2 regions of the Paenibacillus sp. EKM211P genome follow, and region 1 is predicted to be linked to the other one. Evidence: riboswitches for the same ligand, from Rfam matches in the RefSeq annotation. Region 1 holds a riboswitch; the other holds the start of a gene.
The links. A riboswitch is a leader RNA that binds a small molecule or an ion and turns the genes downstream of it on or off. The one in region 1 is predicted to bind cyclic di-GMP.
Positions count from the first base shown of each region.

Region 2: it holds a riboswitch for cyclic di-GMP, as region 1 does, so the genes downstream of both, G9G57_RS06985 (glycosyl hydrolase) here and G9G57_RS23020 (LPXTG cell wall anchor domain-containing protein) in region 1, are expected to answer to the same signal.

Region 1 covers NZ_JAAMNS010000021.1:48,995-64,151, reverse strand. The annotation lists gene G9G57_RS23020 (LPXTG cell wall anchor domain-containing protein) at 1-2,946, opposite strand, end outside; cyclic di-GMP riboswitch class I at 3,182-3,262, opposite strand; gene G9G57_RS23015 (AraC family transcriptional regulator) at 3,313-4,194, opposite strand; gene G9G57_RS23010 (DUF445 domain-containing protein) at 4,789-6,045, shown strand; gene G9G57_RS23005 (TIGR02328 family protein) at 6,079-6,459, shown strand; gene G9G57_RS23000 (NAD(P)H-dependent oxidoreductase) at 6,559-7,233, opposite strand; gene G9G57_RS22995 (winged helix-turn-helix transcriptional regulator) at 7,418-7,828, shown strand; gene G9G57_RS22990 (stalk domain-containing protein) at 7,898-9,145, opposite strand; gene G9G57_RS22985 (YcnI family copper-binding membrane protein) at 9,394-10,143, opposite strand; gene G9G57_RS22980 (copper resistance CopC/CopD family protein) at 10,175-11,893, opposite strand; gene G9G57_RS22975 (bifunctional diguanylate cyclase/phosphohydrolase) at 12,148-13,998, opposite strand; gene G9G57_RS22970 (DUF5317 domain-containing protein) at 14,282-14,875, opposite strand; gene G9G57_RS22965 (multidrug effflux MFS transporter) at 15,078-15,157, shown strand, end outside.
Region 2 covers NZ_JAAMNS010000003.1:232,951-248,107, forward strand. The annotation lists gene G9G57_RS06950 (lipopolysaccharide biosynthesis protein) at 1-60, shown strand, start outside; gene G9G57_RS06955 (glycosyltransferase family 2 protein) at 83-922, shown strand; gene G9G57_RS06960 (glycosyltransferase family 4 protein) at 909-2,096, shown strand; gene G9G57_RS06965 (glycosyltransferase family 4 protein) at 2,093-3,241, shown strand; gene G9G57_RS06970 (glycosyltransferase) at 3,270-4,370, shown strand; gene G9G57_RS06975 (UDP-glucose dehydrogenase family protein) at 4,376-5,704, shown strand; gene G9G57_RS06980 (sugar phosphate nucleotidyltransferase) at 6,375-7,751, shown strand; cyclic di-GMP riboswitch class I at 7,907-7,988, shown strand; gene G9G57_RS06985 (glycosyl hydrolase) at 8,002-9,603, shown strand; gene G9G57_RS06990 (hypothetical protein) at 9,652-11,946, shown strand; gene G9G57_RS07000 (helix-turn-helix domain-containing protein) at 12,494-12,862, opposite strand; gene G9G57_RS07005 (YveK family protein) at 13,191-13,940, shown strand; gene G9G57_RS07010 (CpsD/CapB family tyrosine-protein kinase) at 13,921-14,598, shown strand; gene G9G57_RS07015 (sugar transferase) at 14,682-15,157, shown strand, end outside.

The DNA of each region.
Region 1 (15,157 bases):
AAGCAAGGAGGAAAAGATGATTTTGCCTTCCGCATTGGTCGTTTGTATAAGCGGTACTCTTTTTTGTCCCTTATCATAGAGCGCAAACCGGGCGCCAGGCAGTACTCTGTCGGGAGCATCCTGATCCACCTTGGTCAGTTCAAGAGTTTCGGTTACGCCCCCACCAGAACCGGAGCCAGAAGACGTCCGTACGATGATTTCCTGACTGGTTTCCCGCAGTTCTGTCGTCAAACGATCTCCTGCAAAAGCAACCTTGTTGCTCACCTTAGCTTTATCCTCAGCATGAATGAACGATTGATATTCAAGAATAAAAGCAGTGGAAATATCCTTGGCAAAAGTAAGCTCAAAAGTTTGCTGGCCCTGAGTGTCTGTCTTGATGTGAAGCCAGTAATCTCGGTTTTTGATTAATTCGGTGCCCTTGGTGGTATTTCCATTGGCAGCCATGATTGTAGAGTATAAATGGAAGGAATCTTCAATTAAGATTTGGTTGCTGCTAGGCTGATCGACTATTTTAGCGTTGGACACATGTGATTGTCCTTCATTGATACGAATGCTCCAGTCGATCTTATTTCCATTTTGTGCGCCGGCCTTAGACACATATTCCCCGCCATGAGGTACCGTAACTTGGGCTGCCCAATCGGAGACGGTTTTTTGTCCATCCAGTAGAAGAGCGCGATTATGAATTTCCTTTTCAATCAATTCTCCTTCCAATGAAGCTTGAAAGGTAATCCAGTACGGAGTCTGTATCGGCTTCTTGAACTGGATACGCAATTCATTACCATTTTGCTCAGTGGGGAGGATCGTCGTATATTGATCTGCCGGGATTTCAGCCCCTTTTTGTACGCCATCCCACCATCCCAGCAAGGTCATATCGTATACTTTTACGGAGCCAGGCAGTAACCTCTGACCTTGCAATAAGACATCTCTCACTTCCGCATGATTCAGGATCTTGCGATTATAGTTGGCTTTAATATCCCAGGTAATGAGTTTGGAGCTCGCATCATAGCTTCCTTGCTTGGCCCCGTTCCGTTGTGTCATAAAGTCCGGCCAGATCGGGCATTCCACCTCATGCGACGATGTTTCACCATTTTCATACTGATAATCTATAAAGGATTTGTTGCGAAATTCGGGCTTCGTCGTATCTGTTTTCCAGTCATTATTATAGATGGTTGAATATTTGATCGTATAAGCTTTCTGAATCGTTTTATGAAAGATAAGTGTAAACCCTTGTTTATAGTCCGCTGATCGTGGAACTAGCTCATAATCCATGGGCGCGAGTAGTTCCGTTGTACCGTCAACACTTTGAATTTTCAGGGTGTCGGGCAACAAGGCGAGGCCCCCATTAGGGAACACATCCTTAATGACAATATTTTTCATGGTGTATGAGTCTGTATTAATGGTGATCACCCAAGGTATGACTTTCGTGTTGTAATTGGGCGTGTCATACATTTTAGTCATAACTCCGCTTGTGATTTCCGTCGATATGATCTTCTGGGTTCCATCTGTGGTGATGATGTTTGTAACTTTTTCATCTTCATAGACGCGGCCTCTAGCCTGGGTCTGATATCGGATGGTATAGGCTGAATCTACGTCGAAGTTGAATTGAAGTTTGAAGCCGTTACGGTCGGGATAGTCAACCGGGATGACGGTGTACGCCCACGATGGAAGCTCCTCCAGTGTATTTCCCTTAAATACTTTCAAAGAACCGGGCAGCAATTTTTGAGTTTTGTTGAAATGATCAATTAAAAGGGCTTTGGCTTCGGGGATTTTTGTCTCGCCAAAGTTATATCTTATGGCCCACGAGAGTGTTTGTGTGGCATGATCATACTTTTCAACTTTTTTGGACAAAAATTCACCACGCTCCACCTGAACTGTAGCGGTGGCAGCAACGTTATCTATCGCATCCCCTGAAAGCGTCGCTGTGTTGGAAAAGCGAGTTTCGTTGCCAGTAATGCGGGTGGAGTATTGGATCTGATAGGCAGTGCTAATGCTAGCATCTTGAAAACGAATTGCAAATCCGGTCCCGGCTTGATCCGATTCAATGGCGTATTTACTCGCATTCACTAGGTCTTTGACAACGGTCGTGCCATCGATATTGACTTGCAGATGATAGAGTCGGATAGAGCCTCTCACGAGTTCCAGTCCTGAAGGAGTTGGATCAGTAATGAGGGCGTGTTTAACGGTGTTTAGCTGTTTGTTCACATCAATGGCCCAGTCGATCTGGTGGGTGCCATTTATTTTTCCTTGCTTGCTTAAGGTTGGCCCTGACTGGGGCTTCACATTTACGATGACCGTTTGAACCCCGCCTTTAATTGGAATCGCAATGATGACTTCTGTGCTGCCTTTCACCGTTTCTTTTGTGAATTCGGTTTTAATTTGCAGTTTGCCGCTGACATGGGAATGGTTCTCTACATATTGGTTAAAGGTCATGATGACCTTACCCTGACGATCTACTGTAAAGAACCCCACGGTCCCGTCTGTAGTCACTAGCGGAGATGAGATATCAGTGTAGATGACAAACTGTTCTGGTAAGTGAAAGGTGAAGGTATCCCCTGCTTTATAAGTATCGTCAGGAAGCTCCCATTCATAGCCAAGTTGGATGGCTGATCCAATGTCGAACGTACTACCTGGATTATATACCGCATCAATGACACGTCCGGCTTCGTCCGTTAGACTCAACTTCGTTAGTATACTCTGGGGAGCTGCTTCCTTTTGAGACTTTGAATGAGCTGCTCCTTGCACGGAAGGGACAGTGTTTGGCGGAACCTCCTTAGGGGGTTCAGGGTTTGGGACCGCATATACAGCATCCGTAACGGTTGTAGGATCGGATACAGCACTGTGCGGCAGTTCAGGGGCAGGAGGATCTGCGTAAGCCAGTGTGGTGCTGAAAAAGCTTTGGACAATGAGCAATAAGGCAATAATCATGACATTTATTTTGGTTCCCATGCTCCAAGTGATTCTCCTATTCATCGTAATATGGCAAGCTTCGGCGGTTATGTTGTGTTATATTGTTTTCCTTCCCTCCTCCTAGTTCGAAATTAGTATATTCAGCATGCTAGGTTGACATGACTACCCCAACAGAAAAAAACCTTGATCATAGTGATCAAGGTTTTTTCTTCGAGAGAGGTATAGCAATTTTGTGATGGAGCTATGTAAAAAGGCATAATAAAAAGCTCGTTCACCTGGTAACTGGCTGCCATCCGAGTAGGAAGGCCCTATAGTTTTGCGTCACTGTCTTTCGACAGCTTTGCCATTAGCTTGAATAGCTTGTGCGTCTATCGTCTATCAAACGGAGTACAGGAGACCTCCTATTTACAGTTTGGAGCGGTTTCCCCATTTTTTACGGAAGGAATGAGGTGTTTCCCCTACATGTTCCTTGAATAGGTTGATAAAATGGCTCGTATTGGGAATCCCAACGTACCTTGCGATATCCACAATGGATATGTCACTGGTTTTAAGCCATCCCTGAGCGGCTGTGATCCGGACATTAATGAGATAATCAATTGGAGAAAATCCAATCTGTTTTTTGAAATTTTTAGCAAGATTAAATTTGTTTAGGTTGAACATGTCTGCCAGCGAGTCCAGCGTAATTCGCTCACAGTAGGACTGGTCCAAATACTGCTGCACCTGACGTACTTCGCTGAGTGTTCCAGCATTTACATACCGATGATCATAAGGATGCTGCAAAATATACGTCAGTATTTCACCAATGAGTCTGGACGTTAGTAGCTCGCCGGAAAGGCTTCGATCAGACTGCCCGTAGATTAGAGCATGCAGCTTGTCCAATATAACATATGGATTGTGCAGGGATATTACCGGTTTATTATGCTTGGCAAATTGTTCGTAAAAATGTTCGATCAGGTTGCCGTACAGGTATAAGCTGATAAACTCCCAGGCTTCATCACCGGAGGTGCTATATTGTAAATATTCATCGCAATTAATAAAAAACAAATCATGAGGCTTTAAAATATATTTCTTGTCCCGGTACAGTAATTCTCCCTTACCAGACAGCGTAAAAACAAGCAAAAAGGAGGTGAGTTCTTTCCTTTCTATTGTAAAATCAGAGGTTTTTTGGAAATAGCCTAATTCCTGAATATATAAAAGGGATTGCTTGGCAAAAGCGGAGGGAGTGCGCACAATTACGACAGGTTCGCCGTTCCAGAGGCCCTCGATGTTTTTTTGGTCTGTTGTCATATTCAATTCCTTTACAAAAAAGCAATTTTATCTAGCTTATCTTGGTTTGATGTACCAATATATAATGGCTGATTAAACATGATTTACTATTTAATAAAAGTTTATTTTATCACATTAAATATGTCTATATATCAAAATTTGTGTTTGAGCTTTATAGAAGCCTCGCTTCTTATGGATATTCAACCTGGTTATCCGTATAAAAGGTCGAATATTGTTGAAAGAATTCTGAGGTCATCATGGATTCAAATCCTTTCCGGGGTCAAATATAGGATAGTGTTGAAAAAAATATCTTACATGCCCATTCAACTTTTCCATTCACTTCTCCTTTCGGTTTACGAAATTTAGGACTTGGTTCTGATAAAATGGTTCGTAAGGCTTATTATTGAAAATGAGATTTTGGACCCAGTGTTGTGATTTGGTTCACGAACATGAATGTAAAAAAGAGAGATATATGCATAAAAAATTACGCAAAAAATGTCCTTATGTGTTGAATTATAAGTGCTCTCAACTTTGGAAATTACACAGGCAATGATATGATGGGTAATATATGTATAGTTGCTTAACTTATCGATAGTCAGTTTGGAGGATTACAGGATGGAAAAACCCAAAAATACGAAAACCGCAGCGGCTTGGTCGCTCGTTATTCTAGGGGCAGGCTTTGCAGCCACCGTGCCCTTCCAGCAATATGGCTGGGCTCGATTGTTAGCCGGAGCCTTTGAGGCAGGACTTGTAGGGGGACTGGCAGACTGGTTCGCTGTCACAGCATTGTTCCGTCATCCGCTAGGCATCCCGATACCACATACGGCGCTTCTCCCTAAAAATAGGGACAAGCTCACGAATGCATTGGTGAATACGGTGGAAAATAACTTGCTGAACAAAGACAGCATTGCTTCTAAAATCGCGGACATTCGTTTGGCGGAGCTGATGCTGGGCGGTGTGGAAAAAGGATTGCGTACACCAGAAGCAGCAGCATCGATAGATGTGCTCGCCAAGCGGCTCGTCCAGTCGCTCCCGCTCGCGGAATTGGCTCCGATTATCGTGGCTGAGATCAAGCGACAGGTGACGGACATCGATGCCGGACCACTACTGGAGGCGCTTGCCCGCCAATCCAGTGAGAAGGGCTATGATATTCGTGCACTGGATTACACGCTGGAGCAGGCGGAATCCTGGCTTTTGCGACCGGAAACAGGCTATACACTTGGCACCTTAGGGATGCAGGCTGTCAGTGGTTTGCAGGTGAGCGGGCTGATGCAATTTGCCTTGAACGCCTTCCTCGGCTATCTGAACGAAGAGCGCATGGGTGAAATGATTCGTCATTTCCTGCTGGATCAGGTAGCAGAGCTGCAAAGGGAAGAGCATCCGCGCCGTCTGGCAGTGATCGACGGTCTAAGAACACAGGTGACCCGATTGGCAACGAAGGATACGGTTCAGGAAGGGCTGAACGGCTGGAAGGATAGCCTTATTGAAGCTTGGGAAGGCGAAGCGTCCGTGCTCGGTAAAATGGAAGAGCTTCGTACCCGCTTATTGAACTATATGGAAGACGAAGACTATGTGCCGACCTACATTTTACCGTTACTGGATCGGATGCTGGCTGATTTAAGAGGGAATACCGAATTGCTGGACAAAATTAATGCACGAATCGTGGAAGGAATTACTAGTCTCGTGGAAGCCAATCATAGCCGGATTGGTAACCTGGTGCGCGAAAATGTAGACAAAATGGATAACAAATCCCTGATTGCACTGATGGAGGACAAACTGGGACAGGATTTGCAGTGGATACGTATTAACGGCGCAGTAACAGGCTTCCTGATCGGTATTGTACTGACAGGTATCCGTATGCTAATCCAATAATACAGAAAAAGCTACAGATAAGGTTGTGGAAGCATGAGGCTTTGGCATGAACAATTGATTGGCAAGCTGCCCCGTCCCCAACTGTTGGGACAACATCGTGAGTGTTGTGCCCTGCGGGGGAACGGGTGGGGAAAGCCACACGCCACAGTGAATTATGTGTTCGACTATCACCCCATGCTGCTGGTACGCTATCATAAGCTCATTATGGACGAAATGAAAAGCAGAGGATACAATGTTGATCCACTATGGGAACAGCCATTGTATCGTGGTAAGCAGTGTGAACCTTGGGAAGCGGAGCTAGGCGAGGAACTGGCAGGCGCGGACGCATATGTGGAGCATGATGACGAATATATGAAGGAGTGCCTGGATAACCTGGCTTCCAAAGGAATTTTAATAGAGATTGAAGTGATCTAAAAAAGCGGGCTGCGGTGTGTTCATCATTCAGATGAAGCGCCGTAAGCCCGCTTTTTAGATGCTTTAATGTCCAAGGTTTGGAAGGGTATGAGTCGCAGGTTACAGGACCCAACGTGTAACTTTCTCCAGTGGTTGTCTGGATTTTTCCCGCTTGGGTTCATGAGCACGATAACCGAAGGCAGCGATGACTGAAATATCCAGCAGCCCGTCCTCCAGCAGGCCTTCTTCCTCCAAAATGGCATGCACCTGATCATAGTTAAAGCCTTCAATCGGGCAGGAATCAATGCCGATCTGAGCTGCCGCTGTCATCATATTACCTAAGGCAATATAAGTTTGCTTGGAGGCCCAGTCGAATAACGTGCGTTCGTTTTCCAGCAGGCGTTGGTTTTCACCTTGGAAAATCTTATAGCGGCCTGGTAGGGAGGCAAAGTCTTCGTCAGACATACCCTTCACCTCTTTATACATGTACTCCACGTAAGGTGAATCATAACGGACATCCTTACGTGCCAAAATCAAAACGACATGGCTGGCCGCTGGGATCTGCTTTTGACCACCACTGGAAACCGCAGCCAGTTTTTCTCTCAATGCCTGATTTTGTACGACTACAAACTGCCAAGGTTCAAATCCTACGGAGCTTGGGGAAAGTCGTCCAGTTTCGAGAATGAATTGAAAATCCTCCTCCGGTATGATGCGATTAGGGTCGAATTCTTTCGTGGCATGTCTGAATAGAAAGGCATCCAGAATTTCCTGTTTTTTATCTGATGTATTGGACATGAAATGTACTCCTTTAGATTTGGGTTTAGTTGGTGCTCCATTGGTTTTCTGCTACTATAATGAGAGTTGATATCGAATATATAGTCATCATATAGAAAGTTTTTTGCGGGAACAAGTACGCACATATTTGTACCTTGTAGGTCTGGGGCTATTAGTCTACAACCTGTAGAAAGAAGGGGAATACATGGCACAGGAGATGGAACATACAGTTAGCGTTAATTTTGGGTGTCCTGTCGCGACAACTGTTGGGATTATAGGCGGCAAATGGAAGGGGGGCATCTTGTATCATTTGACCACAGGACCACGGCGCTATAATGAAATTCGACGGACCCTCCCTAATATTACACAGCGGATGCTAACCTTGCAGTTGCGCGAATTGGAGCGTGATGGCATTGTGCACCGTGAAATTTATAACGAGAACCCACCGCGTGTGGAGTACTCGCTTACCCCGTTGGGAGATACGCTAAGACCGTTGCTGGATTTTATGAGAGACTGGGGTGTCTTCTACGGAGAACAGGGTTGCGAGCCTGTGGCGACAACTTCCAAGTCAGGCAAGCATTTTGCTAAAATAGACATGAAAAAAGCCCACCGATGATTTCATAGCAGACGCATGAGAATCATTAGCGGGCGGAATAAGAACGGGATATCTTTATAAAATATAATCTTATTTAAACTCGATGGCTTCGTTCATCTGTGCCCAGGCTGTTTCTCCGATGATGCCCAGACGCCAGATCGCGATTCCTTTGAGGTCATAACGTTTGGCTAAACCGATCTTGGCGTTAACGGTGCTGCCTTTTTCGCTACCCATTGAAATTCCCAAAATGAGCTTATCCCGCGAGGTTTCCTTCAACGCCAGTTTTATGGCTTCGTCCACTTTATCTAGTGGCTCAGGCGTAGATTTTTGTCCGTAATCATAGGCCATGATGATCAGATCGTCCGCCAGATTACCCAGCGTCTTGTAATCATAACCAGTGTAAGAGCTATTCAGCGGATGCAGAACGACGGTGAGCTTGAGTCCCGCTTGATGCGCTTTGGCCGATAACTTTTTAATAAAAGCGTTGTAATCAGAACGAGCTTTGGCCTTATCGCCGCTCCAGCCTAATCCTTCAAGATCTAACGTAATGCCCTTGAACTGCTTATCGGTGGCAGTGCTGACGATTTGGGAAATGGTTTGTTCTTGAAGCTGCGTATTTTCCAAAACCTTGGTTAGCTCATGATTACCGTCTACAGAATAAACCATCAGGTAAGGGGAAGTCCCCTGGCTATCTGCTTCTTGTAGAATAGACTCAGGCGTTACAGCTCCAGCGGCTTGAGGCCATTTATATTCTTTGCCGGTCGTCGTGAACTGTCCGTTTGTATCAATTCGGCTCCAGCCGAAGGCAACGGCATTAAAATTCGGTATTTTGGATTTTTGGTCAAAGGAAGACAGCGCATAGAAGCCTACAGTATACATAGCTTCACGTGGCGATGTAATAGAGACTGTCCGTGTTCCCTGATTCCAGTTGACTGTGGCTCCAAACTGTTGCCCGAAAAAGCCCAGCGGAATCATCGTGCTGCCGCGCACGGTTTGCGGTGCGGCTGTTAGTTGAACGGTTTGTCCGTCTACTGTGGCATTGCGGCTCCCCATTTTGAGAACCACCTGCTTGGTTGCATTGCCTTGTGCTTTGGTAGCGGTGATGCTTTGGCTGGCTTGATCCCATTTCACTGTAATGCCCAGAGCCTCAGAAATTGCGCGAAAGGGAACCATCGTCGTGCCGTTCATCATGGCAGGCTGTACAGGGAACGGCAATGGATATCCGTCCAGCATGATGCTGATCTTACCCGCATCCGCTTGTGCCATAGGGCTATAGATTCCCGCTGCGGTACTCAGAAGGATAACGCTAGATAACAAAGCCTTATTTACGATTTTCATCCTATGATCTCCTATGCTCAATAGATTGCAATGCTATCATGTTAGAATCGTGAGGTTTCTACCATTTTACCAAAAAAATGATAGATAGGTGAATGTGAAATGATAGGATGAGATAAATCTGAGTATTTGTTTAAGCTGAATAGTATAAGAAAAACATCGTTATTTTTCATATAAAAAAAGCTGACACCTTTTAAAACGGTGTCAGCCTTTTCTTTTTAAAACAGTTTTATATTTTATTGTAACCCAGATTATTTGCGGCGTTTGAGTGCAATGCCGACAGCTACGGCACCAAGAACGACTGCAATGATCGAGAGGACAAGTGCTGTGGTTTGTGTAGCAGAGCTGGCTGGAGCAGAAGCAGCAGGGGCAGCCTCAGCAGCATTGTCCGAGGTAGGTGCGGTGCTGCTGCTATCTTTAGCCGTATCTGTGTTTGCATGACCCTCTGCGGTGCCTGCCGAATCATGTCCGCTGTCTGCGGCAGGAGCAGGAGTTTCCGGTGTGGCATCCGCCGTGATTGTAGTAATGGAATGAGGATTGTTACTTCCTTCATCGCCTGTCCATTCCACAATACTTCCGTCACTGTAATATTGGAAGGCGTCCCAGGCTGCTGCAGTATTCTGATCTGCATTTTGTGCTACAAAGCTGAACCGTTGGTACTGACCCGCTTGGATTCCGTCTTTTTCGGACGTCCAGGTGACGGTAGTTATTTTGCCAGAGCTGTCTTTTTCGGTGGCTACCTTCCATTCCGGTACTGGCTCGTATTGTTTGAAAACGACCTCTTTGGGAATTTTCAAGGCCACTTTAGTGGTTGGAATGTTTTTTTCCACAGGCACTTTCAACGTGTACGTTTCCCACGCATTAGGTTGTGAAACGGAAGGCTTGACCGTCACATGCGCACTGGCCATACCTGCAAAAAGCAAGGCACCAGCCGCAATTAAACCCATGGAAGTTGCTAACCTGGAAAACCTGGATTTTGCTGTTTGAATCGTTGTATTCATATTTATTTCGCTCCTTTTAAGAATAAGATAATTATTTTTTACCGTCTACTTGCAGAGTGAATTCAACATCAACCGCATCGAGTGATGCTGTCAGAGCATGTACTTTTACCGCCCATGTTCCTTCGGAGGTTATCAATTCCTGACTGCGGAAAGGCTGTTGCTGCTTCACGGGCAGAACAAATTCCTGTTGATCTTGGTCAGGATTAGCTGGCATAAGCGTTAATGTGACCTGCTGGATTCCTGAAACGGCAGCCCCCTTGCTATCCTGAACGGATACCTTAAATTCATTGCTGCCCACAGCATTAGGGCTGACTGCCAGTGTAACGCTGTATTCGCCAGTAGTGCGAGTCTCCTCAAACGGTACAGCAGGTGCCTGGCCAGGTGACAGGTGAGTGAGCACCGCTGCCAGTAGCATCACGAGCAGACCGACGGACAGCTCGGTACGCAATCCTCCGACGGCTCGCTTGCTCGCCGCCGCTTGCCGAGCGCTGCGAAACTGGCTGGCTGCGAAGACCAGCATCACTAGCAGTAGCGCTGCTTTACCAAGCAGAACGAGTCCATAGGATGTGTTCAGCAGCATGGAGGGAGCCGGAATGTACAGCACCGCTCCATAGATACCAGTGGCGAGTAGCGCCGCCACCATAGCCATGCCCCAGCCAGCGAAGCGGCGCAGGGCCGTTTGTCGCAGAGTTGCCTGCACGGATACAGGGAGCTCCAATCCGGCAACAGGCAGACACACCACCATGACGGCAAGTGATCCGATCCAAAAAGCTGACGCTGCAAGATGGACGAAATCTGCCACAATGGCTGGAGCCGGGTGGGTGGCTGCTGCCGGATGCCCGACAAAGGCCTTGGACAGCATGAGGCTCAGCGTGAGTAGAACAGAGCTGTAGCCCCACACTCGGCGCTGACGATTGGAAATGCTTTGATCGATTGCATAAATTAGCGTTACGCTCAGTAGTAGCACGAGAATCATTTGGATAAACCAGATTTGCCCTGCTCCAGTAAATTGGAGCGCTTCTCCCAGGATAGGGAGTGAGAAGCCCTCCCCGATGGAAACTCCGGCATCCCAAGACGCCTGAAGCGGTAGGCTAATTAAAATGGCAGCAGACGTTATGCCGTAGCCGCTCCAGAGCAGCTTAGTCCAACGGGGTAATGTGTCAGAGGGTCGCTGACTAAGCATCTGCTGTTCACTGCGGTTCTTGGCTCGGTTTATGCTCGGTAAGAGGAACAGTCGGAAACAAATCGCTCCAAACAGCAGCGATAACCCTATGTAAAGGAGCCAACGGACAGCAATTAAGTCGATTCGTGATGTCCCAGAGCTTTCAGAAGGGGTAGCTTGATCGGTATACGCATTGGAACCGCTACCTACTTGAAATGGAATCACTCCATTGACTGGGTGTCCATCTGCGGACAAAGCTCTCCAAGTGATGGTGTAAATTCCATTCTTCACCCCTGGAATCAATTGGATTTCCATGGTGGATTGGTGCTCTGGATTGAGCTGTGCTTTTCCTGTGTCGACCCGCTTGCCTGTTTCATCAGTCACTTTGATGGACATGAAGGCAGACTGCAAATCTTCGTTGAAAGTGATAGTCACCTGAGAAGGGGACTTGTCCAAAACCTGATTTTCGGTCGGGCTGGATTCAACGACAAATGCATGAGCCCACGATGAGTGAGGAAACAGGAGCAGAAGAGGGAGACACAGCAATAAAAGACAAGCCGCACGGGCTGGTCTGGACAGGTACAACATGCCTGTGAAGTCACCTTCTCTCGATTACTTGAAGCGAGGATATCCTCATTTGTAGCATTTTATACGGACAAACCAATTCCTATCTTAATCATAGTGCATATAGCGTGAATAGATGGAGTGAATTATGACATTTATATGAAATTTGAAATAATAAGCATGATGCAAAATGCCACTCTTATGAAAAGTCCCTACTATGAAAGAAATCGCCTGGATTTCTTTCATAGTAGGGATAAAGTGGAATAGTGTATGAGACATTAGATGCCTGCTTCTATAGACTGCGTGAAAGCAGGTTGCTTATGTTGAATATATTGGATAAAAATAGCCGTTAGATCGGGATCGAATTGGCTCCCCGAACAAGTACGCAATTCTTCGATGGCCTCCTCGAATGTTTTGGTCGGTTGATAGGGACGTTCTGTTGTCATCGCGTCAAAAGAGTCGATGATCGTCAGCATCCGACACAGCCTTGGGATTTGCTCGCCCTTAAAGCCAAACGGATAGCCTCCCCCGTCATAACGTTCATGATGCAGCTCCACAAAAGGAACTAAATCTATGAATCGTTCATTGGCTTCGACAATACGTTTGCCCCACACGACATGAGCTTGTACCATCCGCCATTCCTCGCTAGACAGCTTCTCTTTTTTATTAAGAATATTCCAGGGAATTTCCAGTTTGCCAATGTCGTGAATGAGGGCCCCCAGTAAAAAACGTCGCTTATCCTTCGGGCCGAGCTGAAGCACATCGCTCATGTCTGCTGCATATCTGAATACCCGTTTGGAATGCTTGAAGGTGTTAATATCCTTGTACAAGAATAGATTAAGCTGCTGCTCCAGATCACGAATATCCTGTCCGAGATCGACCTCACGTTCCACTTCATTTAGACTGCCGTGTGTATGAACGATATTTTTGCCCTGTTTCTTGGCATAGTACAGTGCTTTATCCGCTAGATCGACCAGCTGTGATTTGTCGTAGATGTCAATGCGGCTTTGTGCAATGCCTGCGGAGAAGGACAGACACCCGTGTGGGAAGATTTCAACTCCCTCGTAACGGGAATCATTCAGTCTTTTTCGGATAGCATTGACCTTTTCATAAGCTTGTTCAGCAGTATGATCGGGCATAAGCAAAGTGAATTCTTCTCCACCATAGCGGGATACGGTAATATGAGTACCGAACGTTTCTTTTTTGAGAAACTCACCGAGAAACCCCAGTAGCTGATCGCCCTTGAGATGACCGAAATGATCATTGTATTTTTTGAAATCATCAATATCAATCAGCGCCAAACTTAGGGGAGTATTCTGCGATCTGGATGTATTTAGTTCAGCTTCAAGTGTATTTTCAAAGTAGCTGTGATTGTACAGCCCTGTTCTGCGATCCGTGTTGGCTTTTTCTTCAATCTCACGATACATCGTGAACATTTGCTTGAACGCGTGGGATAAGAGCATGCTTAGCCCCAAGAACAGCAAAAGTCCTAAAATGCCGTTGTAATAAATCAGCGTGGTCAAGACCAAAGACAGGATGAGTGTACATAAGTATACAAGCAGGGATTCTGCCAAAAAAGCCTGTTTGAGCTCATTGAACGACCCTTTATATGCGATATAGAAGTAGATGCCCAAGGTGATTGTGTTTACCGTAAAGTAGCAGATCAATGCGAGCAGGTAGGAAGCAAAATGGTCCTCGTTCAAGGCTCCCTGCGTTCCGCCGCTTAGTTCGAACACGGTTGACGACAGGAAAATGGAAAGTGCGTAAATGGAAAAATTGACGGCATGTTTCCACCAGGACAGTTCTGTATGCCGAAACGCAGCAATGATCACATTGAACAGCAAAATCAAAATGGCAATTTCAGTGCCATGCACAAAAATACAAGCGAGGTACACGGAGGAATCCATGGACTGCTTGTTACTGGCTGGTGGCAACTGGAATGTAAAATGCTCCAGAATCAGAACTGCTCCCAACAGGGAATAGATCGTGACCCACTCTGTCGTCGAATAGTGCAAAAAGGACCAATGGTTCGTATACAAGAGAACGATCAGGCCTACCATACACATGAAAAATACGTATATTCCCGTCGTGGTAACCCGTTCTTGCAGCTTTTTTAATATACTCATCATTTTTTCTCCTGCCTTGTCGTATCTTGATGTCAAAGCTACCAGGGGTGAATGGGATAATTTACAATTTTGTAATCGAAAATTTCACATGAAAAAACAGGCCGGAATCCAGCCTGTTTTGTTGAGCCTGTGCTTCCTTTTTTTCTTTATCGGTGACTAGCCTCCAATTTTGTAACCGGAAGTCAAAGCGATTACGACAGAAGCAACGATAATAGCATTGATAATCACACGGGAGTATTTCAAGTTTTTCATACGGTTCCCTCCCTTCCTTGGAATAAGCTCTGAACTAGGCATGGTGGGGGTTGGTTTCTTGCTGATTATCCTTATTTCTTTTTACGACCATCACATTTTGGATAAACAGGAACATCCCGAAGTTCATGACGACATCTCCAATACTAATCACCTGCGTGCGGGGATAGGGCTTGGAAAGAGGAATGATGTCACCAAGCAATGATAAACGTGTGCTCGCATCCATCATGTAATGTTTCGAGATGACACTGCCGGATTTAAGCATATCTGTATAATAGGGACCCAGTACTTCAGAAGCGCTCAGCGAGACCGGCATCCTGCCGCCATTCACTGCCATAACGATAAAATTCATCAACACGCCGATTAAAATAAGCTTGAATCCCTTATGATGTCTGTTCAACCAGAGAAATATCAATCCGACCACGTAGACTGCCATAAATAGATACCCATTAATGGCTGCCAGCCAAGCCCACTTTTCCTGAGCATAAAAAATAATGAATTGAACCACCAGCAGCAGGGGGAACATCCAACCGGCTATAAGGCGAATATGACTGAAACGGATCAGACCTTGCCGCCAGCCTCCTCTGAACAGGCCTACAATGAGACCCAGCAGCACTCCATCATAGACCATTATCATTCTCCAGATTCTACAATTTTTTTGTTTTGGTTACCGTGTAATTCGACCTGAAATTGGTAAATTCCTGCCTGATTTATAGCAATTTTGAAAAAAAATCGCGGATTAGCGTGTAATTATTCGAAGCCAGATGAAATGAATGATATCATAATATATTGAAGTCATTATTTATATTTTAGTGAAAAGGATGATTATTATCATGAATCGGTTATCCAATACGGTAATGGTTGCCGCAGATATGACCAAATCACGAATATTATGGATTGCCTTTGTTCTGGG
Region 2 (15,157 bases), on a different contig from region 1:
TTTCAATGGCTCCGATCAACGATGTCACACTACATCCGGAAAAAGCCAGTTAACGGTTAGATAAAGAAGGAGGCACCTGCTAATGAACCACATGTCTAGCGTTCCCGCGGACAACCGGATATCCGTAGTTATTATCGCTCAGGATGATGGCACTCGAATTACAGCCGCCATTAAATCCTGTCAGCCCTTTGCGGACGATATCGTCGTCATTGACGGAGGGAGCAAGGACAATACGATTCAGGTAGCTGAATCATTGGGCTGTCGGGTGTTTTCCAACCCATGGCCCGGTTATGCCAAACAGCGCATGTTTGGTGTTGATAAAGCGGAATTTGATTGGATTTTCCTGATTGATACAGACGAAGTAGTGGATGCAGAGTTGCTTGGTGACTTATTGAAAGTAAAGGAAACGCTCCACGATCCGGCCAAAGCCTATTCCGTATTTCGCATTGGCGATTTTCTCGGCAAATGGATGAACAAAGGCGAGTATTTGGTTCGTTTGTACAATCGGCGAATTTATGGCATTACGAATAGTCTTGTTCATGAAATGCCGGATGTAGCCTCTTCCCAGATCATCAATCTGGAGGGCGTGTTATGGCACTATGGCTTCCGCAGCATCAGCGATCATATGACCCGTTTTAACAAATATACGGATCTGGAAGCAGAGACGGCATTTAACAAAGGAAGATCCTTTCGGATTACTAGACTGTTGTGGAGACCGCCTGCCCGCTTTGTACAGAAGTATTTTGTTCAAGGCTTATACCGCAAGGGGTTGGCGGGTTTTGCCGTAGCCGTTTTCTGGGTGATGTATGAGTTTCTCGTCTGCTTCAAGCATTATGAGTTAACCAAGCGGCGAAAAAAGATTGAAGTTGTGGATGGCGGACAAACCGAGCAGAAAGGAGAAACCAGCTATGTCGTACAATAACGGATTTCGTATTGCGGCAACCGGGCTGAGCTGGCCGTCCTTGCAGCCAGGAGGTCTCAACACATATTTCAAATCCATCTGTGAGCAGCTTACGCTAGAGCGCAATACGCTGGATGCTTTAATCTGTAGTGATGAGCAGCCTCAGGCGCCTGAACGTATTCGTATTCATTCAATTGCTAGCAAGCAGCAATCCATCTGGAAGCGTCGAGAGCTGATGCAAAAATATGCAGCAGAACTGTTCGACAAGCAACCGATAGATGTGCTGTATTCCCACTTTGCTCCCTATAGTGTCGGACCGGCACTGGAGGCGAAAAAAAGAGGAATCCCGGTCGTTACCACCTTCCACGGACCGTGGACGGAGGAAATGAAGATTGAAGGACAGGGAATTAAGCATTTTCTTAAAACGACGTTGGCCAAATCCATTGAAATGAAAGCTTATGGTTTGGCGGATAAATTTATAGTGCTAAGCGAGACTTTTCGGGATATTTTACACGAGCACTATAAAGTTCCACTTAGTAAAATTCATATTATTCCTGGTGCGGCGAATGTAGAAAGGTTCCATCCGGCAGAGGATCAGGAGGCCGTACGGAAGCGGCTGAATTTGCCGCAAAATGCGACGATTGTGCTAACCGTTCGTCGTCTTGTTAATCGCATGGGACTGCTACAGCTGCTTGAAGCATGGCGGCGAGTAACCGAGCGACACCCTGATCATCTGTTGCTGATTGGTGGGAAGGGCCCCTTGATGGAGGAATTGGCTTCCAAGGTGGCGGAATACAATCTTCATAATCACGTAAGATTGCTTGGTTATGTGTCGGATGAGGAGCTGCCCCTGTACCATCAAGCCTCGAACCTGTTCGTTGTGCCAACACAGGCACTAGAGGGTTTCGGTCTGATTACAGTCGAGGCGATGGCCTCGGGACTACCGGTGCTGGCCACTCCTGTAGGCGGCAACAAGGAAATCTTAAGAGGATTCCGTCCTGAGCTTTTGTTCCAGGGGACGGACAGTGAAGCCATTGCTGCTGGGCTGCTGCGTGTGCTGGATCATCGTGAACTTCTACCGAATGCACGGGAATGCCGGGACCATGTCCTGAGCAGATACACATGGGGACATGTAGCGGAGCAGGTAGAAGAGGTGTTCCGACAGGTCCTTGACAGAAAGGCGGCGGCGAAATGATGAGAGTAGCTTATATTGACCATACGGCAAGATGGAGCGGCGGCGAAGTCGCTTTGTATAACATCCTGACGAATATTGGGGAACATATCGACCCGCTCGTTATTTTGGCGGAGGAGGGCGATTTGGCGGATCGGCTTCGGCAGCGTGATATTGATGTGCGCATCGTTCCACTAGATGATTCGATTCGCAATCGAGGACGAAATGCTGTTAATCTGGGTGCGCCTGCAGCAGCCTTTCGGTTGCTGGCTTACGGCAGAAAACTCGCGCCATTGCTGCGTGAGGAAAAAGTCGTGTGTGTGCACACAAACTCACTCAAGTCTGCACTGTATGGTGCAGTAGCCGCCAAATCGGCGAAGCTGCCCTTGATCTGGCATATCCGTGACCACATCGGTCCGCCGTATCTGAAGCCGATTGTAGCCAAAGGGATTCGGCTCATGTCCCGCTTTTTGCCTAACGGTGTGATTGCCAATTCCAAATCCACGCTGAGTGCATTGGAATTACCCCCGGACAAAAAGACGCTCGTCGTCTACTCCGCTTTTGCCAAAGCAATTACGGCTCGTGATTCGGCTGCGCATTTGCGTGGCGATGACTCGTTTAACGTCGTATTGGTCGGCAGATTGGCGGAATGGAAGGGACAACATATTTTATTGGAAGCGGCACGTTCTTTTTTACCAGATCAGCGTGTGAAATTCTGGCTGGCTGGAGATGCGTTGTTCGGAGAAGAGGAATACAAACAACGATTGGAATCCACGATGCGCGAATATGGGTTGACCAACGTCAATCTGATGGGACACGTCGATGACATTCAGGGACTGATGCAGCGCTGTGACCTGCTAATTCATACTTCCATTACACCGGAGCCATTCGGTCAAGTCATTATTGAGGGCATGGCTGCAGGTTTGCCAGTGATCGCTTCAAACGAAGGTGGTCCCAAGGAAACGGTGGTACCTAATGAAACCGGGCTGCTCATTGAACCGGGAGACCCGGCCAAGCTGGAAGAAGCCATCCGCTGGATGCTGGAGCATCCACAGGAACGTCAGCAGATGGGTGAGAGAGGGATGGAACGGGTCAAGAAGCATTTTGTCATCGAGAACACTGTTAAGGATATAGTTCATTACTATAAGGGTTTGTTGGCAGGAGTCTGACCGACATTCGCGTTAAAGGATGATTCAGATGAAAATAGCGATAGCACATGATTACTTAATCCAAATGGGCGGAGCGGAAAGGGTAGTAGAGGTATTCCATGATATGTATCCGGAGGCTCCCATCTTCACAACGGTGTTCAGCGACGAGCGCCTGTCGCGCAACTTGAAGGATGCGGACATTAGAGCCACTTGGCTACAAAACGTCCCAGGAGTGAAGACCAATTTCAAAGGAGTGCTGCCGCTGTATCCCATCGCTATCCGTGATTTTGATTTTAGGGATTTCGACATTGTTTTAAGCTCCAGCAGCGCATTTATGAAAAGCATCCAGGTACCCAAACATACGTTTCACATTTGTTACTGTCACACACCGATGCGGTTTGCCTGGGATTACGATACATATATGGCCCGGCAGTCCAAATCCAACCTGCTCAAAAATATGCTAAAGCTGTACATGAACAGGCTGAAAACATGGGATGCCAAAACTTCTCGCAACGTAGACCAGTTTATCGCCAATTCTTCCGTCGTCAAACGGAGAATTCTGCACTATTACCAACGGGAGGCAGATGTTATTTTCCCTCCTATCAATACATCCCGTTTTAAACGTGCTACAAGCATCGGTGACTATTATCTGATCGTATCCCGATTGGTGTCTTACAAGCGTATTGATCTCGCGATCGAGGCATTCAAACGTAACGGTCTCAAGCTGCGCATCGTTGGCGAAGGACCAGATCGTAAACGACTCGAAGCCATGGCTGGCCCGAACATTGAGTTCCTCGGCAGGCTTGAGGACGAAGAGGTTAACAAGCTGATGGCCGAATGCCGGGCGCTTGTCTTTCCGGGGGAAGAGGACTTCGGTATTACGCCTTTGGAGGCGAATGCGGCTGGACGGCCAGTTATCGCTTTTCAGGGCGGGGGAGCGCTGGATACGATTGTTCCTCATGTGAACGGCGTATTTTTCCGCAAGCATCAAGTAGACGATGTGCTGGAGGCCGTCGCAAAGGTCGAGCAACATGCATGGAATGTGGACGATATCATTACCCATGCCCGCAAATTTGATGAAGATAACTTCAAGGATCAATTGAAAAAGTATGTAGAACAAGCCTATGTGAACTTTCTAAAAGGAGGATGAACGGAATGAAGCTGGCTGTAATCGGTACTGGATACGTTGGACTCGTCTCGGGTGTGTGTTTTGCGCAAAAAGGTAATGAGGTGATTTGTGTCGATCTGGAGCAGTACAAAATCGACATGTTGAACCGGGCAGAATCTCCGATCTATGAACCGGGTATTGAGGAATTGATCGCGTTGAATCTGGAAGCTGGCCGTTTGGAGTTTACCTCCGATTTGGCCGATGCGGTACGTCGCTCGGATATCGTTATTTTAGCGGTAGGTACGCCTTCACTGGCTAACGGCGAGGCGAATTTGTCTTACATTGAACAGGCGGCTGCCGATGTCGGCAAAGCCATGAACGGGTACAAGATTATTATGACCAAGAGTACCGTACCTGTCGGAACGAACGAAAAGATTAAGGATGTAGTGGCTCGACATACGAGTTTGTCTTTTGATATTGTATCCGCGCCGGAGTTCCTGAGAGAAGGCTCAGCCATCAATGATACGCTTCATCCAGATCGCATCATTATTGGTTTGGACAATACAGGTTTGCGTGAAACAATGGTCACTCTGCATCAGGTATTCACGGATAAAATCTATGTGACCGATATCCGCAGTGCTGAAATGATCAAATATGCCTCCAATGCGTTCTTGGCAACTAAAATTTCGTTTATTAACGAGATTGCTAATATTTGCGAAAAGGTTGGCGCGGACGTTACCTGTGTGGCTGAGGGTATGGGCATGGACAAACGGATCGGTTCCTCTTTCCTGCAAGCAGGGATCGGATACGGGGGCTCTTGCTTCCCGAAAGATACGAATGCGCTCATCCAAATTGCGGGTAATGTAGACTATGAATTTAAGTTGTTAAAATCGGTGGTCGAGGTGAACACTGACCAGCGTTTTATGATTGTATCCAAGCTGCGTGAATCGCTGGGTCAGCTAAACGGCGTATCGATTGGCATTTGGGGCCTCGCCTTCAAGCCTAATACAGATGACATCCGCGAAGCTCCAGCACTGGAAATCGTAGAAACGCTCATTCAGGCAGGTGCTATTGTCAAGCTGTATGATCCCATTGCGATGGATAAATTCAAGGAGCGCGTGGATCACCCGAATATTTTATGGTGCTCTTCCCCGCAGCAAGCCGCCGAAAGAAGCGATGCTGTGTGCCTGCTGACGGATTGGGAAGAGTTCAAAGAAGTTGATCTCGTGCAACTGGGCTCTATTCTACACAAGCCAGTTCTGATTGACGGTCGTAACGTATTCACCGAGGAACAGATTCAAGGCTCTGGACTGGAATACTACTCCGTGGGTCGTCCGCGGATGAGTGGATGGAACAGAGATAAAGTGGAAGTTTAAAAGTGACAGATTAAAAAGTGACTGTGGGCGGTGGGGGAGACGCTATGCGTTCCATTTGATTTTCTGATCGCTGTTGCAGTGGGATTCTCTGGATTATATAAAACATTCCAAGGTAAGAATCCCACTGCAAAGGCGAACGCTAGCGCTTCTCCAGATTCAAATGGACCGCTTCGCTGCTTTTGCCGCATAGAGTCACGGTTTTTAATCTCCCATCTTAGGGGATGGGAGTAGTAAGGGCGTATCGGAAGGAGCGGCACAGTTGAAGCCGCTCCTTCCGATTAAGGCGCCATGCGCTGTACCGCGGTGCCCCCTGTGGAGCAAGCCTATTATGTGGATACACTATGCTGCTCCTGCGGAGCAAAGAGGCCATTGCGGTTGTCGAAGGCAATCTTGGTAAGGCGTTACGAAGCGTCGATTGCTAGAAGCTTGCAAGCAAGGCAGGCAAACGCCGAGCTCCCGAACGTTTTTTACAGGCTGACCGGACTTAATAATGTCCGGTCGTGCCTTTTGCACCACAAGGTATGATCGATATGATGCATTTTTGAGTAGCGTAGGAATGGATTTGAATCCCAGTCCAACAGCGATCGTAAGGTCAAATCCAGCCCGTAGCGGGCTACTCAACCTTGCCTCATCCGATCGCCCACACATTATAGAGAGGAAGTGGAGAATTATGAAGCTCGTACTTTTGTCTGGTGGTTCCGGTAAAAGATTATGGCCGTTATCCAACGATTCCCGTTCCAAACAATTTTTGAAGGTACTGGAGAGCCCGGAAGGGATTTCGGAATCCATGGTGCAGCGGGTATGGAGACAATTGGGAGACAACGGATTATCCGAATCCTCGTTTATTGCGACAGGGAGAGCGCAGGTTGAAATGATCCAGAGTCAGGTCGGACCGAATACGCGCATCATAGTTGAGCCGGAACGCAGAGATACCTTTCCTGCGATTGCGCTGACAGCGACTTATCTATATTCCATTGCGGGTGTTTCGCCTGATGAAATTATAGCTATATTGCCTGTAGATCCTTATGTAGAGGATGCTTTCTTTGCTTCCGTTGCCCAACTGGAACATACACTTCAGGAGAGTGAAGGCAAGCTTGCATTAATCGGGGTTGTCCCTTCCTATCCTTCAGAGAAATACGGTTATATTATTCCAAAAAATGATGCCACTCAAGGTAGCACAGGCTACCGCGAAGTGAGCCATTTTCAAGAGAAACCCGACCGGGAGCAGGCGGAGCGTCTGATTGAACGCAATGCTCTATGGAACTGCGGGGTTTTTGCATTCAAATTAAGCTATTTGCTGGATATCCTGGCATCCAAGGGCCTGCCGCTGAATTATGAAGAAATGCAAAAGCAATATGCGTCTCTGGAAAAAATCAGCTTTGACTACGAAGTCGTTGAGAAGGAAAAAGACATTGTGGTGCTTCCGTACGATGGTTTTTGGAAGGATTTGGGCACCTGGAATACGCTCACAGAAGAAATGTCTAATCAGCAAGTGGGCAGAGGTGTAGTAACGGAGGATTGTGTCAATACAAGCCTTATTAATGAGCTGGACATTCCGGTAGCGATCATTGGAACGAATGATCTGATTGTAGCCGCTAGCCCAGATGGTATTCTTGTGACCAATAAGGCAGAGAGCCCACGCATCAAGGAAGTGCTCAAGGCTCATGATCAGCGTCCAATGTATGAAGAACGTCGTTGGGGGCAGTATCGAGTTGTAGACTATGTAAAGTATGACGAGGGTAATGAGGTACTTACCAAACGAATCCGCGTACACAAAGGTAAAAATATCAGCTACCAGCTTCACTTCAAACGAAGCGAAATCTGGACCATTATTAGCGGCGAAGCGGAAATTATTTTGAATGAGAAGCTGCACAAAGTGAAGGCCGGTGACGTAGTCCGTATCCCTGAAGGAACCAAGCATAGTATTTTGGCTGTAACCGATGTGGATTTTATAGAGGTGCAGACTGGCACTGAGTTGGTTGAAGAGGATATTGTACGCTTTTGCATGGATTGGAATGAAATTGCCCGTCATCAATTTATCTCATAATCGTTTTCGTAAAAACGAAATAAAGAAGATTTGATGAAAATTTATAGCCCAAACTGTCGAAATTGGGCGAAAACCTGTAAATTCATGAACATGACCTATTAAATTTTGGTAAAAAAAAGTCGATACTTAGGTTAAGAAGGAATCCAAACTCCTTCCAACGATAAACGCAGCCCTGTCGAAAGGCAGGTACGCAAAGCTAAAGGGCCTTCCCGTAAGGATGGCAGCCTGGCTACCGAAAGGAAGAGCAAAAGTGAGATTCAATTTTATTCCTCTGTATCGACTGATACGTCATGTACTCCCCGTAGTTATAATTTTTTCTTTGTTTCCCGTCGGATTTGGTGATTCTCTGTCTGTGGTGAATGCCGCTTCATTACAACCTGTTAATTCGGACGCTTGTACTCAGGCCCGTGAACTATACAATTATTTACTCAGCATCTCTGGAAAGAAAACAGTCACTGGTCAGCATGATTATTTGGAAAGTCCAGATGAATTAAGCGACAAGGTCCAAAAAATCAGCCAGGCGTATGTGGGTCTGCACGGCTATGAGATGGGAGCCATCTCTGGTCAATCTGACGCTACAGAAGCAGCACAACGTAAAAATGTCGTCGATAGCGCTATTCGTTGGAGCAGAGCAGGTGGCATTGTGACGATGACTTTTCATGAAGCGCTGCCGGGTAGACCGCTGACTTGGGCCAATGTGCAGGCCAAAGTAAGTCAGGCGGAGTTTAATAAATACGTCACGCCAGGCACTGCGCAGTATAACCTCCTCATTGCCGATCTGGATAAGGTCGCTGTATCGTTAAAGCAGCTTCGTGATGCAGGGGTTCCGGTATTGTGGAGACCTTACCACGAAATGAATGGTGACTGGTTCTGGTGGGGAAACAAAAACAATTTCAATCAGCTATGGAATATCATGTACGACCGTTTTGTTAACACGCATCAATTGAACAATCTGCTGTGGGTGTGGAGTCCAAATGCTCCCAATTCCTACACTGTCCCGTATACCCCAAAATATCCGGGGGATGACAAAGTGGATATTTTGGCAGTAGACATCTACAACAATGATTTTAAGCAAAGTCATTATGAAGGACTGCTCGAGTTGGCACGGAATAAGCCGATTGCCATTGGCGAGCACGGTGAGATACCTAGTTCTGAGGTGTTGCAGGCTCAGCCAAAATGGGTGTATTCCATGACTTGGGGCAAGATGCTGACCGAGAATAACACAACCACTCAAATACAGGATTATATGAACGATGCGAAGAGTTTGACACGGGATGATGTGAAAAATGGGCTGGAGGCCATCCAACAACCCGGAACAGATGTACCGACCTTACCGGATGAGGGACAAAGTGAGCCTCTCCCAGCTCCACCAGTAGTGATTGCTCCTCCAGCTCCGACTCTTCCTTCCGTTCCTGATGTAGTATATGTGAACGGGCTGCGGGGCGAATATTTCAACAATATGAATGTGAGCGGCAGTCCTGTTTTGATCCGTACAGACAGCAAGCTGGACTACAACTGGCGCGCCATTGCTGCTGATCCAAAGGTAAATGCCGACCAGTTCTCGGTTCGCTGGACGGGTAAAATCAAGCCACAATACTGCGAGACCTATACGTTCACAACCATATCCGATGATGGTATTCGTGTATGGGTAGACGGTAAGTTAGTGATCGATAGTTGGTTCAAACAAAGCTGGACAGAGCGAAAAGGCAGTATCGCTTTGGAAGCAGGTAAAATGGTAGATCTAAAAGTAGAATACTATGATGAAAAAGGCGATGCGATGGCACGTCTGATGTGGGAAAGTCAGCATGAAGCGAAAGCGGTGGTTCCCGGAAACGCTTTGTTTCTTCCTTGATAGATACTCTTTCCCGGTCAAAAATTTTGAGGAGAGAGGGTGTATCATATGATGAAAAAATGGTTGACCCATAGGTATACGGTCGTATTATCCGGATTACTAGGGGTCGCAGTTCTAGCCATGATCGCTTGGTTTATATACACGCCTTCAAAAAGTGTAGAATTGCAGACAGATAAGGTAGCGGCGGCCAGTCCAGTATGGAAGCTGGGTCAGAGGGATGACTCCTCAGCGGAATTTAAAGGAGTGGTCGGTAGGGATAATATCGATATTTCTGCAGCATCAGCTTCTTCCGAATCATCTGCTAAAGCAGCATTTTCGGCGTTGTCGGAAGCAGAGAGTACAACAGTTCCGGTATTGCTCAGCAGTGGAGATATTCCTCCCGGTTTGAATGCATCCACGAATCCAGAACTAACACTTCAATATAAGCTGAATCAGGTTCCTCCCAATGGTATGATATTCCGTGTTCGGATTTTGGATGCGGGCAAAGCTGTGCCGCAGATGGCTGTCTTCTCAAATCATCAGCTGTCCGGAATCATTCAGATTGCCGGGGTATCCGGTACTGGGAGTACCTATAATTTCAAAAACAACTACGAGCTGTATATCCCCAAAGAACAATTGCAAAGCGGTGTTAACGTACTCAAGCTAAAGACAGCGCGCTGCCTATACTGCTCCTCTGCGGAAGATAAAAATGTGTGGTGGACTTGGGATGACTTGAGCTTGGAGACGTTAGCTTCCCCTGCGGCCGAACCGGTACATGGGAAATATATACTGACTGGTACGAATGTGAATAATAAAGAATTTTATTATGATCAGGGTGCAGTTAAGCATCTACCATACGTTCTCAAATGGCTGGGAATTGCCTATAGCGGCAACGTCATGAGGGTAACCTGTGCCAGTAATGTAGGTAAGGCATGCACAGACGTGGATGATTACTATCAAACGTTAAAGCAGTATAATATGCAATCGTCTGCATTGTATCTATACACAGGTGATATTAAGCTGCAAAAAGATGGTACTCTGCCAGAGACGGCCAAGCAAAAGTTGCGTGATTATGTAAAAAAATACGGTTCATACCTTCAATATTATGAAGTAGATAACGAACCTGGATTGTTTAATCGCTCCAAGGCGGTAGACCTGGCTGTGGCTAAATGGTTGAATACGGAAGGCAAGCAATTGGCACCGCATCTCAAAACCGTAGCGCCGGGCTGGGCCTACTGGCCGACATACTCTACCAAGGCGTGCAAAAATCAAACCGGAGGCACGCAAAAATGCGGTGATCCGGATGGATGGGAACGAGACCCAGCGCAGCGTAAACAGCTGGAGGAAGTCACCGACCTAACCAACGGACACGCCTACGGTGAATCGTATAATGAAGAGGGCGGGGGCAGCTTCGTTCAGAATTTAAAAACCTTCGGTGGTTCGAGCAACGGACTGGCGAAAAAGATGCTAAACACGGAGTTCGGTACTAACGATACGCATCGAGACAATCCTGATTACGGGGCTAGTCAGCCACAAGCAGCTGCATTCGATCGGATTATGCGATCGCAAATCGGGTTTGCCGATATGTTTATCCAGCACGCTGCTTTTTATAAGGATTACACACTATTTAAAACGGGTTTTGATCTGCAAAGTCACAATCCGGCTAACACGGAAATTTATCCGTTTGGGCAAGGACAGGACACTCGCGTTAAGATTATGAGACGCTTGAGTCTAGCCTATGCCACGCATGGTAAACCGCTGACTTATACAATGTTGAATCCAGAGGAGACCAAGGACAAGATGGTCTATGTTCGCGCGGTGGATACGTCCAAGCTTAAACCGCTGGCAGGTAGCGGCGCTACCTCGAACAAATTGCTGGTGAACCTAGTGAACTTCGAATCCACTACGCAGACCGTTCGTGTACGGGTGACGATGCCGAAAGCTGGCTTGTACACGGGGGAACGTTTTGGGGCGGGTTCCACCTACAGTCAGGCGCAGCGTTCCATATCAGGGCTGAAGGCTTCTCCTGCCCTTGATTTTGAAGAAAAGCTGGGCCCTGGCGAATCGGTACAATATATTTTGGAATTAAAAAGTACAGATCAAACCACGGCCTCTGCCCCAACTGAGGTGAAAGCAGCCTCTATTCAGGATGGGGTGGTAAAGATTAATTGGCTTCAAGCAGAAGGCATATCTTCCTATGATGTGCTGCGTGCTGACCGGACAGACGGTGCCTATCAGGTGATTGCCTCGCAAGTAGAAGGAAGCACGTATACGGACCGCACTGTAAAAGCTGGAAGTCATTACGTCTACAAAGTCCGAGCGACCGGAGGTACTCAGGTTTCTCAGGCAGCCGAGGTCGCTTAGTTACACCGGAATGCATGTAGGACCTTACCTAATGAATATCTAACACCATTCCGAAAGAAAGCAAAAAAGAACCTATCAGGAGAAAATAGGACCTGACAGGTTCTTTTTTATTTGTAAATCGTTCTGAATTGCCAATACTTTACGTATAATGGAGAAAAAAATAAGAAAATCCTTTAATATTCTCGTCATAAGACGACAACATTGCAGGTATGTATTCATATATAATAGTTTTGTTCATGACTATACATACATGGTTTGTAGGGAATCTCTTTCTTTCCGGCGACCAAGACTAATAAAGTGAGGTTAGTGCTGAATGAACAAGGAAACAGAATTAGGGGGGAATGGCCCTCTTCTTCGAGACAACGCACGGAAAGCAGGCAAAGCAGCCATCCACTTGGACATCCGGAACATTTTGCTCCAATGTGGTATCACGACACCAGAATGGCTGGAGGGCGACGCTGATAGAACTAAGTGCCAGAAGGACAAGCGCGTGTAATTTTCGGTTGCTGGTCCTACTTAAGCCAAACATCAAGCAGCGGCGCTTTCTTTATTCCATCATTCGTTCCATTCGAACAAACGCGATAAAACGTTTGGCTTCTTCCTCAGACAAGGTGCGTCCGTCAATCGTCAGGTTAAAACGTTGCAGGATATCCTCGTCTGACAGTTCAAGCTGATCCACAAATTCCCTCACATCTGAATCCAATATGGCTGTCGGGTGGCTCGTACGTCCCACCAAATAATCGATGGTTACCTCGAAAATATCAGCGAGCTTGGTCAGGGTCTCAAAGTCTGGCTTGCGTCTATTTTTTTCATAGTGAGAAAGAGCCGCCCGCGTAATTCCGAGGGATTGCGCTAATTCCTCTTGTTTTAATCCCTTATGTTCTCGTAATTCAGCGATGCGGGTTCCATAATTCATCTGTTTTTCCTCCTGAAGGCAAGGTTAAGAAAGGTAAGAAAAGCAATTTTGCGCTTGACAAGATACAATTTGTATCATAAATTAATTATGTAAGTTACATAACGTATCCTTATTTCATAGTTTTCACTTATATCTTCATTTATATACCCTTAAGAGGCCAACGATGATTGAGCATTGTGTGCTTATTCGCTGGCTAGACCTTCTATGCGCTATTATACAACATTTTACTATAGATTAGAGGGTCATGCATCGTTCTTTTCCCCGTCATGCAGAGGATCAGTACAAGCGTTATTCACCGAAAACAAGTCAAGCAGGGAGGACTGGTCTTGTGCAGTTGAAAGAGTACATCCGTTTGATCCGCAAAAGAATGTGGTTGATTGGTAGCATTGTACTGCTGGTGTGTACTGTAGTAGGCATAAAAAATGTATATTTTACCCCGCAGGTTTATGAAGCTACCGCCAAGCTCATTATTAATCAGACACCACGACCGGACCGTGCAGGTGTCGTCGATTACAGTGTGGTGCAAACCAATATAGCTCTAACGAACTCCTATAAGCAAATTATGATCTCCTCGGCGATTATGGATCAGGTGGTCGCCAGCTTCCCCGATCTTAAGGTTACTCCGTCAGCTTTGGCGCAAAAATTAAGAGTAAACACCGCAGGTGATTCACAGGTCATGGATGTTACAGTCCGCGACTTATCGTATACGAAGGCTGTGAAAACCGTCAATGCGGTAGCCAAAGTATTCAAACGGCAAATCCCCTCTATCATGAAAATGGACAATGTCACCATCCTAAGCGAAGCCAGTCTGAATGACCCAGCAGTTCCCGTGAACAATAATCCCGCCATACAAATTTTTATTGCTTTTACCATTTCTTTATTACTGGGCATAGGCTTGGCGTTTTTGCTGGAGGTATTGGATGATACATTTAAAAATGAGGAGGATATTGAAAAAGAACTCGGCCTGCCTACCCTATCCCTGATTACAAAAATGAAAAAAGAAGATAGACGCTCTGACAGCTCTACTACAACTCCTAAACAGGTAGGTGAGGGACAATATGCCGCGATTAATCAATAATCAGCTCGTTACATCCTTGCATGCTCAGTCTTCCGTGTCGGAGGAGTACCGCATGCTTCGCACTAACATCCAGTTTTCCTCTATAGACGAGCCGATTGAGGTGATGATGGTGGCGTCCGCTCAGGCGGGTGAAGGCAGAACAGTCACGATTAGCAATTTGGCTGTAACCTATGCGCAAGAGGGAAAAAAGGTGCTCGTTATGGATATGGATCTGCGTCGGTCCTCCTTGCATCATATGTTTGGTTTGCGCAATCATACAGGGCTGACACGGGTACTTGCCAATCAACAGACATGGCAGGATGTGGTTCAGGAAACCGGGATTGATCATCTGCATGCAATCACAGCTGGACCGAATCCACCCAATCCGTCCGAGATGCTCAGTTCCCGTAGAATGAAGGCTCTACTAGTTGAGCTAAAAGAACATTATGACGTGATTCTGATGGATACGCCACCCCTGCTGCCTTTTCCGGATGGCCTCATTGTAAGTGCCATGTGTGATGGTGTCATTTTGGTAGTACAGGCAGGGAAGGTCAAAAAGGATGTCGTTAAGAAGGCGAAGGCTAATTTAGAAAGAGTTAAGGCGCGCATTCTGGGTGTAGTGCTCAATAACGTGAAGCGCCGCGCCGAGCGTGGTATGGAGGAACGCAATCTGACATGAAAAATCGGGGAAAATAAAAGTATATAAAATTCTTTTAACAATGAATAAATAATATTTATCAATAAGGAGTGAGGTGATGAGACGTGTCTTCTTCCCGCTCGAACGAGGCCAAAGTGCTGGGTGCGTCAGTAGATGTATATTCGGTCGCTCATGGGCTTGAACGACGACAAGGATGGAGCGTATATCCGTTCGTGAAGCGAAGTATGGACATTATACTGTCCTTTATTGGAATCATCGTACTGTGCCCGGTATTTCTGCTCGTCATTTTGTTGATCAAGCTGGAGGACCCCAAAGGAAGTGCATTATTTTATCAAATACGTATCGGTAAACATGAGCGACCGTTTCGCATGATCAAATTTCGTTCCATGGTGTCTGATGCCGAAGCCAGATTGTCTGCATTGCTGGTGGAAAATGAAATTGAGGGTGCGATGTTCAAAATGCGGGACGATCCCCGAATTACCCGTGTGGGTAGCTTTCTTCGCAGAACGAGCATCGACGAACTACCGCAACTCTTCAATGTACTGCGTGGGCATATGAGCCTTGTAGGACCCAGACCCCC